Linked DNA regions of Thermoleptolyngbya sichuanensis A183. The protein of the gene in region 1 interacts with the protein of each later gene in a pairwise test. Links are inferred from orthologs where the notes say so. Each region holds a gene or a part of one and is shown on either strand. Other genes may lie near its edges.

The links. Proteins that work in one complex are often made in the same cells at the same time.
Region 2: the proteins of uvrB (region 1) and uvrA interact in binary tests that used the Escherichia coli proteins (3 or more experiments, as listed by UniProt). The link is inferred for Thermoleptolyngbya sichuanensis A183 from one-to-one orthologs.

Annotation. Positions count from the first base shown.
Region 1 is NZ_CP053661.1:4,255,078-4,259,487, reverse strand. The notes cover bases 1-2,914. They hold uvrB (excinuclease ABC subunit UvrB), read right to left. Parts: upstream 2,531-2,914; coding sequence 470-2,530; downstream 1-469. Other genes in these bases: HPC62_RS17740 (phycobiliprotein lyase), read left to right, coding at 2,777-2,914; HPC62_RS17750 (glycosyltransferase family 2 protein), read right to left, coding at 1-41. Also shown: more of HPC62_RS17740, read left to right, coding at 2,915-3,316; HPC62_RS17735 (HepT-like ribonuclease domain-containing protein), read right to left, coding at 3,423-3,758; HPC62_RS17730 (nucleotidyltransferase family protein), read right to left, coding at 3,755-4,111; HPC62_RS17725 (S8 family peptidase), read left to right, coding at 4,368-4,410. UniProt on the Escherichia coli protein: The UvrABC repair system catalyzes the recognition and processing of DNA lesions. A damage recognition complex composed of 2 UvrA and 2 UvrB subunits scans DNA for abnormalities.
Region 2 is NZ_CP053661.1:1,689,695-1,696,302, reverse strand. The notes cover bases 1,455-5,129. They hold uvrA (excinuclease ABC subunit UvrA), read left to right. Parts: upstream 1,455-1,806; coding sequence 1,807-4,929; downstream 4,930-5,129. Other genes in these bases: HPC62_RS07160 (universal stress protein), read right to left, coding at 5,014-5,129; HPC62_RS07170 (PHP domain-containing protein), read right to left, coding at 1,455-1,462. Outside these bases: HPC62_RS07175 (response regulator transcription factor), read left to right, coding at 1-164; more of HPC62_RS07170, read right to left, coding at 734-1,454; more of HPC62_RS07160, read right to left, coding at 5,130-5,307; HPC62_RS07150 (MSMEG_0570 family nitrogen starvation response protein), read right to left, coding at 5,597-5,884; cysS (cysteine--tRNA ligase), read right to left, coding at 6,058-6,608. UniProt on the Escherichia coli protein: The UvrABC repair system catalyzes the recognition and processing of DNA lesions. UvrA is an ATPase and a DNA-binding protein. A damage recognition complex composed of 2 UvrA and 2 UvrB subunits scans DNA for abnormalities.

The sequences.
Region 1 (4,410 bases):
CGAGAACCTCCGGATTGTGACGACCTCGACTGTCCGATCATGGGCGTGACGTGGGTGTGAGGTGGGTGTGAATAGAGTGGCGAATCGGGTTGCGAATGGGTCTACGAACCACTTTGGAATCTAGATCTCACTTTCAACTGACAAAGTGAAGAGACGACTCTCAAGCAATTGTGATAAGGCTTTTGTGAGTCGGCTTTGAACGGGCGCATCCCAGGGCTGCAAGTTTGCCCTCATCCCCCAGCCCCTTCTCCCAGAGCAGGAGAAGGAGAGCCGGATTGGAAGTCCCTCTCCCGCTTTGAGAGAGGGCTGTAGGGTGAGGGTTACAAAAGTGGGATACCCCCGCTTTGAACCAGGTTTGGTCGTTTATTTGGATATTGTTTATTTGGATATTGTTTATTTGGACATTGTTTATCTAGACATTGTTTATCTGGACATTAAAATTGAACCTTAAACTGATTACACTTGAGGACTAGCGACGACCCGTGAGGCGATCGCGCAATTGCTTAATCTTGTCGCGCATTTTAGCAGCCTCTTCAAACTCTAGCTTCTTCGCGGCTTCCTTCATTTCGGCTTCCAGCTTCACGATCAGGTCGGGAATATTTTCCAGGGGCAGATCCTCCGATTGGTCGATCATTTCCTCCAGTTCGTGGGCGCTGACTCGGCGCGACACTTCCAGAAATTGCAGAATCGCATTGTTTTGGCGACGAACGATCGGCTGCGGCGTAATGCCGTGTTTCTCGTTGTATTCCATCTGGATCTGGCGGCGGCGCTCGGTTTCCTCGATGGCTCGGGCCATGCTGTCGGTGAGGTTGTCGGCGTAGAGAATGGCCTGTCCCCGGACGTGCCGCGCTGCCCGGCCAATGGTCTGAATGAGCGATCGCTCTGCCCGCAAAAACCCTTCCTTATCTGCGTCCAAAATCGCCACCAGCGACACTTCTGGCAAGTCTAATCCCTCCCGCAGCAGGTTCACGCCAACTAGCACATCGAACGCCCCCTGACGCAAATCTTGCAGGATCTCGATCCGCTCGATGGAATTGATCTCGGAATGCAAATAGCGCACCCGAATACCACGCTCTTGCAAATATTCAGTCAGGTCTTCGGCCATGCGTTTGGTCAGCGTGGTGACCAGCGTGCACTCGCCTTTTTCCACGCGATCGCGCACCTCGCCCAGCAGGTCATCGATCTGCCCATCCGTCGGCCGCACAAAAATTTCTGGATCAAGCACCCCCGTCGGGCGAATTACCTGCTCCACCACCCGCCCGGTTCCGCGAAGGTAAACACTCGATGCGTCTTTGCCTTCGCCCGTTGTTTCAAATACGCCATCCGACACCTGCAACTCCCAGTCGCCCGGTGTGGCTGATACGAAAATGCACTGATTCACTTTTTGCCAGAATTCTTCGTCCTTAAGGGGGCGGTTGTCGGCAGCGCTGGGCAGACGAAACCCATGTTCGATCAGGACGGTTTTGCGAGCGCGATCGCCGTTATACATGCCCTTCAACTGCGGCAGCGTAACGTGCGATTCGTCAATCACCAGCAGCCAGTCCTTGGGGAAATAGTCCAGCAAACACTCCGGCGGCGACCCGGCCGGGCGACCTGCCAAGTGTCGCGCATAGTTTTCCACGCCGTTGCAATAGCCCACTTCCCGCAGCATTTCCAAGTCGTAGCGGGTGCGCTGCTCTAGCCGCTGGGCTTCCAATAACTTATTTTCGCTTTCCAATTCCGCCAGCCGCTCCTTGAGTTCATCCTGAATGGCAATGCAGGCCGCCTCCAGCCGATCCTCCGGCGTGACAAAGTGTTTGGCAGGGTAAATGTTCACCGATTCCATGCTTTGCAGCGTCGCACCCGTAATCGGATCGATATAGCGAATGGCATCGATTTCGTCCCCAAAAAACTCAATCCGAATGATTCGATCTTCATAGGCCGGGCCAATCTCCAGGACATCGCCTTTGACCCGGAATCGGCCCCGCCCCACGTCCAGGTCATTGCGCTCATATTGCACGGTGGAGAGATCGCGCAAGATCTGCCGCTGATCCGTCTCCATGCCCACGGCAAAGCGAACCGATGCGTTCAAATACTCTGCCGGAATTCCCAGTCCGTAAATGCAGCTAATGGAGGCCACTACGATCACGTCTTTGCGCTCAAACAGCGATCGCGTTGCAGAATGGCGCAGCATGTCGATTTCTTCGTTAATCGACGCGGTTTTGGCAATGTAAGTATCCGTCACCGGAATATAGGCTTCCGGCTGGTAATAATCGTAATAGCTAATGAAATATTCCACTGCGTTGTCAGGGAAAAACTCCCGCAGCTCATTGCACAACTGCGCCGCCAGCGTTTTGTTGTGGGCCAGCACCAGCGTCGGCTTGCCCACGTTCTGAATCACACGAGCGATGCTGTGGGTTTTGCCCGTGCCCGTTGCACCCAGCAGGGTTTGGTAGCGGTGTCCCTGCTGCACGTAGTCGGTGAGTTGAGCGATCGCCCTTGGTTGGTCGCCCTTTGGCTCAAACGGTGCCTGAATGTTGAACGATGACATACCCGTTGTTAAATTGCTGAGAACAAGCAGCCCTCTTACATCATGCCGGATTTGACCCTTTTCGGGGTTAGATGGGAACAATATATCTGGGCGATCGCTGAGAATAATTACCCATCCAGGGGGCCCTAAAATCCCACCCTCTGGGTTATATTAAAAAGAATTACAGAAACGCAAGCATGAATTGACAAAAGTGCAGGTTTCCCCATTTACTTTGTTAACCTTAGTTGCGAGTGTGAGGACAGTTCGGTGACGTTTCAGCCTTCTTTGACCACAACCGCAGGCGATTCCCAAATTGCCGAATTCTTTCAGCAGTCTGCTGGCGAATGGCGCTCTGAGCGGCGCTACTACACCCTGCCCGACGGCGAAACCAAGGAAATGGTCAGCCAGATTCAAGTCCGCTTTTTGTCCCAGGGCTGCGACGAACTGCGCCACCTCGCCCGCCTGCACAAACTGGAAGATGACACCTGCCTCACCTGCGGCACGGAGGTCGTCTGGAATAGTGCCGAGGCGCTATCAGGACGCACCCAGTCCAGAGGCTCTACCCTCTTCGGCGCAATGGGAAGTCTACTGTACCGCGATCGCGGCTTTGCCACCACCAAGCCTGTCACCGCGCTCTACTACTTCACCAACCCCCAAACCCTCTGCCTCCGCACCGAATACAAAGGCTCCTCCTTCGAGGAGGAAATCAAGCTCATCGGGCAACTCTACCGCACCCGCCAGACCATCATTACCCGCGAAGGCGAACAGCAGATGATTGGGCAATATCTGGAAAAGCGAATTGTTTAGAGACTGGGAATAGGGGCAGCTTTGAAGCAACCCTGGCCTATCTAGCTGCCAAGTTCACGCAGAATTGCACGTAGAGAACTAGCCGCTATATGGCTCAATACCCTGCTTATTCGAGAGAGGCTTCGAGCTGAGCAATAAGCGATGGCAAATTGTAGGTCACTGTATTCCAAACAATATTAAAGTTGACATCGAAGTAGGCATGAACGACGCGATTTCTCATGCCTATAATTTCACTCCAGGGAATATCTTGAAACTCTTCCCGACGCTCTGGAGATACGTTTGCTGCGGCTTCGCCAACAATTTCAATCAGCCGAACGATTGCCAGTGTTAGCACTTCGTTTGACTCCAAATCAGCTTGAGTTTTACCCTGTGTAAATTCGCAGGCTTTTCTGGAATAGTCCAGCATATGTTGCAGGCGAGTTGTATCGTCAATTTTGGTCATGTTCGCGCATATTGAGTAACAGCTTCATCAATTACTTCTTGCCGAAAATAACGGCTGAGTTCCTGAGGTGTTCTGAGATCCGCTTTTCTACCAATCATGGTAGATAGCTCATTTTCGATACGAACGATTTCAAAATATCCAATGCGAGCTTCTGGCAAAAATTCCACTAGGAAATCGACATCGCTGCGATCTGGATCAAAGTCGTCGCGCAGGATGGAGCCAAATAGCGAGAGTTTACGAATGCGGTGCTTCTGGCAAAAATCTGCAAGCTTGGCGCGATCGAGCTTGATGTACGTCAGGTTTGCTGCAAGGGCTGGAGCAATACGATCCGGCAACAAAGGAGAAGATGTCATAGGGCGAGATCTGGTGACAGTGGGGAGCGTGGAGAAATCGTCTGGGTTTTGGACTTACTTCTCATTTTCGCTGAGTCTTGCGCTTTGATGATGGCACCTCCGGCTTGCAATGGCTGCTAATCCTGAACCCCAGACTTGAAGTAATTTAGAGCGAATTAAAGCGAAAGCTTCTCAGTTGCGTTTCTTAACTCTGCCCTCCAACTCCGCTAGCGCCTGAGCTATCGTTGGGAAGAAACACTTCCTGGGAGTCGGAGCGATGGGACGGCTGTGGTGGATTGGGCTGTTTTTGGCGGGGCTGA
Region 2 (6,608 bases), 2.6 Mb from region 1 along the record:
TGGAACTGGTTGCCGAAGGGCTGATGAACAAAGAAATTGCTCGTCGCCTCGATACCAGCGTCCGCAATGTGGAGAAATACGTCAGCCGATTGTTTAGCAAAACGGGCACCAATAGCCGCACGGAACTGGTGCGCTATGCCCTGGAGCATGGCTTGACGAAATGAGAGATGGGGAGCTTGGAGGAATTTACTGAGTTAAAGATTGCGAAATGTTGCTTTTCTTTAATTTAGCGACATCTTTCGTTTCACTCCTCAAGAGACTGTTATCTTCATTCTCTAATGATGTAATGGAGAAAACACCCATGCAGACTTCTAAGCACCTGGGCCAATCCCTTGGATTTATGTTGCTTTTGGCAATCGCCTGTGCAGGCATGGTAGGACTGATGACATCCCAGGTCGGCGCTATGCCCTAGCGTGGATGCCCGTGTTTCCTGAGAAGGAGTGTTTCTATTTGTAACCTAGTGCGCGTGACGCTAGTTCCGGATTTATTCCTGGATGGCAGTAGGCTCACGGATCTCTGGCGGGTTGGCGTAGTCGGCCATGCACCTGCAATGCACTCGCAATGCACTTGCAATGTACTTGCAATGTACTTGCAATTTACGTACCAGCAATGTGCGTACTCGCAATGTACTGAGCAAAACGAGAATGCATTCCCAAGCATGGCGATCGCCCCGCCCAGAGGTCTTTTTTTGCCATTTTCTCGAACCGCTCGAACAGAATCGGCCCAACCCGCCCTACAGCCGCTGCAACAGGTCTAGCCCGTGGGTGTCGGTGCCGCAGGTATGCAGCAGACCCAGGCGATCGCCCAGTTGCCTCACTTCTTCGGTCTGGCGGGGGCTGGGCTGCCACGGCGAGGGGTTGTTGTAGGCATAGTAGGTTTCGATGCCGTCAATCCCCAGGTCGGCGGCAGCGGGGATCAACTCGTGGGGCGATCGCTTATATCGTGCCGGGTGGGCCAGCACCGCCAGCCCGCCTGCCCGGTGAACCGCAGCAATGACCCGCCCGGCCTGTCGAGCGTCGCCGTCTACCGACTGCCCCTGCTGATAGACGTGCAAGTTTGGATGCGCCGGGTCAAAGGCATAGCAGAGGATATGCACCTCGTCCGCCAGCAGTTCCGCCGTAACCTCCATGCCCGCCCACAACCGGGGCAGAGGCCTAGACGCAGGATTCTCCGCCTCGTCTACCCACGCTGACTGGAGACTGCTCAGCCACCGCTGCGCTCGAACATAGCCGCCCGTGGAATGGTGATCCGTAATCGCTAGGCCGGAGAGTCCAATGGCGATCGCCTGCTCCATGAGCTGCTCCGGCTGGAGTTTGCCATCCGAGCAAACCGTGTGCATATGAAAGTTGTAAAACCGGGGACAGCTTTCGGCTGTAATCGTTTGAAACACCTGCCGCAGCGATGCAGCATCCTGTGCCCCTGAGGACTGAGCATTCACCCCTTGGGTGAGACTAACCGCCATAGTCTGCGCTTCATGATGTTTTACATCCGCAATTCTAGGGTTTCTGCAAACTTATTGCCAACCAAGAAGCGCTTGGAATGGGGGCAAACCGTTTTGTATCGCGCTATTTGCTCCCTACCTGTTCAATCTTACGGTGGCCCTTAATCCAGCGGATGCCTTGGGGATGGTTGCGTTGGCGAGCTTATGTACTAATACGGGCGATCGCGCTAGGATGGACAAGCGTTGCAAATCGTTCTCAGCAGATTCTCTGAATCGCTCCGGTGAATCAGCCGTGCGCCCGTCCAGGAGCGGTAGAATATTAAGAATGGTTTCGCCTGTGGTTTCGCCTGCCAGCCCCAGCCCCTATGCCTCAACGTGCCGACACTGCCAAGCGCCGGAAAAAAGTCGATTCTTTGGGCGAGTCTGCGAATGGGCACGCTCCGAATCCTCAAGACCTGTCTGAATCGGGCAAACTGACGGCAATTCGAGAAGGGATCGCTTCGGAAATCGCCCAACCCGGCTCGGCTGCTAATCCCCAAAACACAATCCGGATTCGCGGCGCTCGTCAGCATAATCTGAAGAACGTGGATTTGGACTTGCCGCGCGATCGCCTGATTGTGTTTACGGGCGTGTCGGGGTCGGGCAAGTCGTCGCTCGCCTTTGACACGATCTTTGCCGAGGGGCAGCGCCGCTACGTAGAGTCCCTCAGCGCCTACGCCCGTCAGTTTCTCGGCCAGGTAGACAAGCCCGATGTAGACGCGATCGAGGGCCTCAGCCCCGCCATCTCCATTGACCAGAAATCCACCTCCCACAACCCGCGCTCCACGGTGGGAACCGTCACGGAAATTTACGACTATCTGCGGCTGCTCTATGGGCGGGCGGGAGAGCCGCATTGCCCCCAGTGCGATCGCTCCATCGCGCCGCAAACCATCGACCAGATGGTGGATCAAGTGATGACCCTGCCTGACCGCACCAAGTTTCAGATTCTCGCGCCCGTGGTGCGCGGCAAAAAGGGGACGCACAAGAAACTGCTGTCGGGGCTGGCGGCGGAGGGCTTTGTGCGAGTGCGCGTCGATGGCGAAGTGCGCGAACTGAGCGACAACATCGAACTCGACAAAAACCAGTTCCACAACATTGAAATCGTCGTCGATCGCCTGATTAAAAAGAACAACATTCAGGAACGCTTGGTGGACTCGCTTTCGACCTGCCTGAAACGGTCAGAGGGCATCGCCATCATCGACGCGACGCTGCCGGACGTGGATGACGTCGTGCAGTTTCCGACCAAGCCTGACCTGCAACTGCCCGTGCTGCCGGGGATGGCGGCGGAACCAGCGGGGCGCTATGGCGTGGATTTGGAACAAAACGCGCCCAAAAACCAGCTAGAACTGCTGTTTTCCGAAAACTTTGCTTGCCCGGAACACGGCGCGGTCATGGAGGAACTGTCGCCCCGCCTGTTTTCCTTCAACTCGCCCTACGGAGCCTGTCCCCATTGCCACGGGCTGGGGTCGCTGCGGACTTTCTCGGCGGAACTGGTCGTTCCTGACCCAAGCCTGCCTGTGTATGCGGCGATCGCCCCCTGGTCAGAGCGCGACAACACCTACTACTTCTCGCTGCTCTACAGCGTCGGACAGGCGTTTGGCTTTGAAATCCAGACCCCCTGGGAAAAGCTGACCCCCGACCAGCAGCACGTCATCCTGCACGGCAGCGACGAGAAGATCTACATCGAGTCGGACTCGCGCTATCGAGACACCAAGGGCTATTACCGCAAGTATGAGGGCGTGCTACCCATGCTCGATCGCCAGTATCGAGAGTCCACATCGGAGCAGTTCAAGCAAAAGCTGGAGCAATACCTGATCGACCAGCCCTGCGAAGTGTGTGGGGGCGATCGCCTCAAGCCAGAAGCCCTAGCCGTCCGCCTGGGGCAATATCGCCTGAAAGATCTGGCCAGCGTCTCGATTCGCGAATGCCTCAACCGGGTTAACCAGATGCAGCTAACGCCCCGGCAGGCACAGATCGGCGACCTGGCGCTGAAGGAGATCCGGGCGCGGCTGCAATTTTTGCTGGATGTAGGGCTGGACTATCTGACGCTGGATCGCACGGCAATGACCCTTTCCGGCGGCGAGGCCCAGCGCATCCGCCTGGCCACACAAATCGGCTCTGGCCTGACAGGCGTGCTGTACGTCCTGGACGAACCCAGCATTGGGCTACACCAGCGCGATAACGATCGCCTCTTGCACACGCTCAACCGCCTGCGAGACCTGGGCAATACGCTAATCGTGGTGGAGCATGACGAAGACACCATCCGCGCCGCCGATTACCTAGTGGACATTGGGCCCGGCGCAGGCGTTCATGGCGGCAACATCGTGGCCCACGGCTCGCTGCAAAACCTGCTGGAGGCAGAGGACTCGCTGACGGGTGCGTACCTGTCTGGGCGGCGCGTCATTCAAACGCCTGCGGAACGCCGCAAGGGCAATAGCCGCAGCCTCAAAATCCGCAATGCCCGCCGCAATAACCTGAAAAATCTGGATGTCGATATTCCGCTCGGAAAATTCGTCTGCGTTACGGGTGTCTCTGGCTCTGGCAAATCAACGCTGATTAACGAACTGCTCTATCCCGCGCTGCAACATCACTTTGGGCGTAAAGTCCCCCAGCCCAAGGAAATGGCGGAAATGCAGGGACTTGCCGCCCTCGACAAGGCGATTGTCATTGACCAATCGCCCATTGGCCGCACGCCCCGCTCCAACCCTGCCACCTACACGGGTGTATTTGACGTAATCCGCGACCTGTTTGCCGAAACGATTGAGGCCAAGGCGCGGGGCTATAAGGCGGGACAGTTTTCCTTCAACGTCAAGGGCGGGCGCTGCGAGGCCTGCGGCGGGCAGGGCGTAAACGTGATCGAAATGAACTTCCTGCCGGATGTGTACGTGCAGTGTGAGGTGTGTAAGGGGGCCCGCTATAACCGGGAGACCCTGCAAGTGAAATACAAGGGCAAGTCGATTTCCGACGTGCTGAACATGACGGCAGAGGAGGCGCTGGAATACTTCGAGAATATTCCCAAAGCGTCGGCGAAGCTGCAAACGATGGTGGACGTGGGGCTGGGCTATGTGCGGCTGGGGCAGACCGCGCCGACGCTCTCTGGCGGTGAGGCGCAGCGGCTGAAGCTGGCGACGGAACTCTCGCGCCGCGCCACGGGCAAGACGCTGTACCTGATCGACGAACCGACGACCGGACTTTCGTTCTACGACGTGCATAAGCTGCTGGACGTGCTGCAACGCCTGACGGACATGGGCAATACGGTGCTGGTCATCGAACACAATCTGGATGTGATCCGTTGCTGCGACTGGGTGATTGACCTGGGCCCCGAAGGGGGCGATCGCGGCGGGCAGATCATCGCCGTGGGCACACCGGAGCAAGTTGCTGAAGTCCCTGAATCCTATACCGGGCAATATCTCAAGAAAGTGCTGGCTCAGCATCCCCCCGCGAAGTGAGCGCTCCGGCGAGAATCTGGTGTGATTGCCTGGTTGCTTACTTTTCAGATTGCTTACTTTTTAGATTGCTTACTTTTCGGTTGCTTACTTTTCGGTTGCAATAATATGCAGATCAATGTGCTGATGATGGATGTGCTTCATCAGCTTTTGGGTAAAGGAGCCTTTGAGCAGGCGTTTCCAGGTGGGCTGCTGGCTTTCGCCGATGACGATTTGGGTGATGTGGTATTCGGCGGCAATCTGGGCGATCGCCTGCGGAACGTTTTGTTTATCGATTCGCAAAAACGTTCCGTCAAACTCGCGACACAGGTTCTCGCAGGTTTCGATCAGAAATTCGCACTGCCCTCGATCTTCGCGCTGCGCCTTCTGCTGCTGTGCAATCGAGTCCCGCCTCTGCCCCGCCTCTGCCCTCGACGGCTGGGTTGACTCAGCGCGAACTGGAGATTCTCTCGCTAATGTCTAAGGGAAAGAATAATCAGGAAATTGCGGGTACGCTTTACATCACACCAGGAACCGTGCGCGTCCATGTTCACTCGATCTTGCAAAAGCTAGAAGTGCGCGATCGCACTCAAGCCGTATTAGCCGCGATTCAACAACACCTGGTCTAATGCAAAATCGCGGGTACAAGGTTAGTTCTGTTACTCCACGGTTCTGTTACTCTGCGGCTCTGTTACTCTACGAATTTCAGCACCTTGACCTGCGGTTCTGGAAGTTCGGCATACTGCGTCGCCTTTTGCTCAAGTTTGGAAAGCTGCCCCAGGGCGAGGCTACAGGGCATTCCATATTTGGCCTGGACGCGATCGCTGGCAATGTGCAGCGCGGTGCGCGATCGCTCCAAAAAGTCTGCCAAAGGATAAACCTGATCTGGGGTAAAGTAGTCCTTAATGACCAGGGACGGCGAATAGCAAAGCTCCTGGGAGCCGTCTGGCCACTCAATCTGAAAACGAAGCTCTGGCATTGGTGAAGGGTCAGGGGTGAGAAGGGGGAAATTTGGAGACTGGGCTGAAGCGGCCGGTCGAGCGATCGAGCTAGGCATTCAGCGTCTCTCCTATCGTACTCGTACCGCATTCATCTGCTTTTATCTGTATCGCGGAGTTCAGGACACAGATAAAGTACCCGCCTCGAAACACTTCAGCTTCCCCGAATCCACTCTGTTACGCCGCCGGGTTTGTCGATGAGCGTGATGCCCTGGGCTTTTAGCTCGTCTCGAATGCGATCGCCCTCAGCCCAGTTTTTCGCCTGTTTTGCCGCCGCCCGCTGCTGCACCCGCGCTTCGATTTCTGCATCGCTGAGTCCATCGGGTTCCGGTGCTGCGTCTGGCGAAACGGTCAGCCCCAGCACCTCTGCCAGCGCCACCAGCGTTTGCCACTGGGCTTTCAGTGCGGCGGGTTCTGCCAGGGTTTTGCCGTCGTGGGTGAGGCGGTTGCCCTCTTTTTGCAACTCTTTGGCCAGTTCAAACAGCACCGCCAGCGCCACGGGCGTATTCAGGTCGTCGTCCATCGCCGCCTGAAACCGTTGCACTGCCTCACTTTCAGCAGAAATTTTCATCGTTGCTGGGTCGCCAGAGTCCGCCCCAATCTCAGCCGCAAAGCCCAGCGCTGCGCCGTGTCGATAGCCAAACCGCAGACCCTCCGTCAGCGTGTCCCAGGCGTTTTGGGCAGAGGCGATCGCCTCTTCGGTAA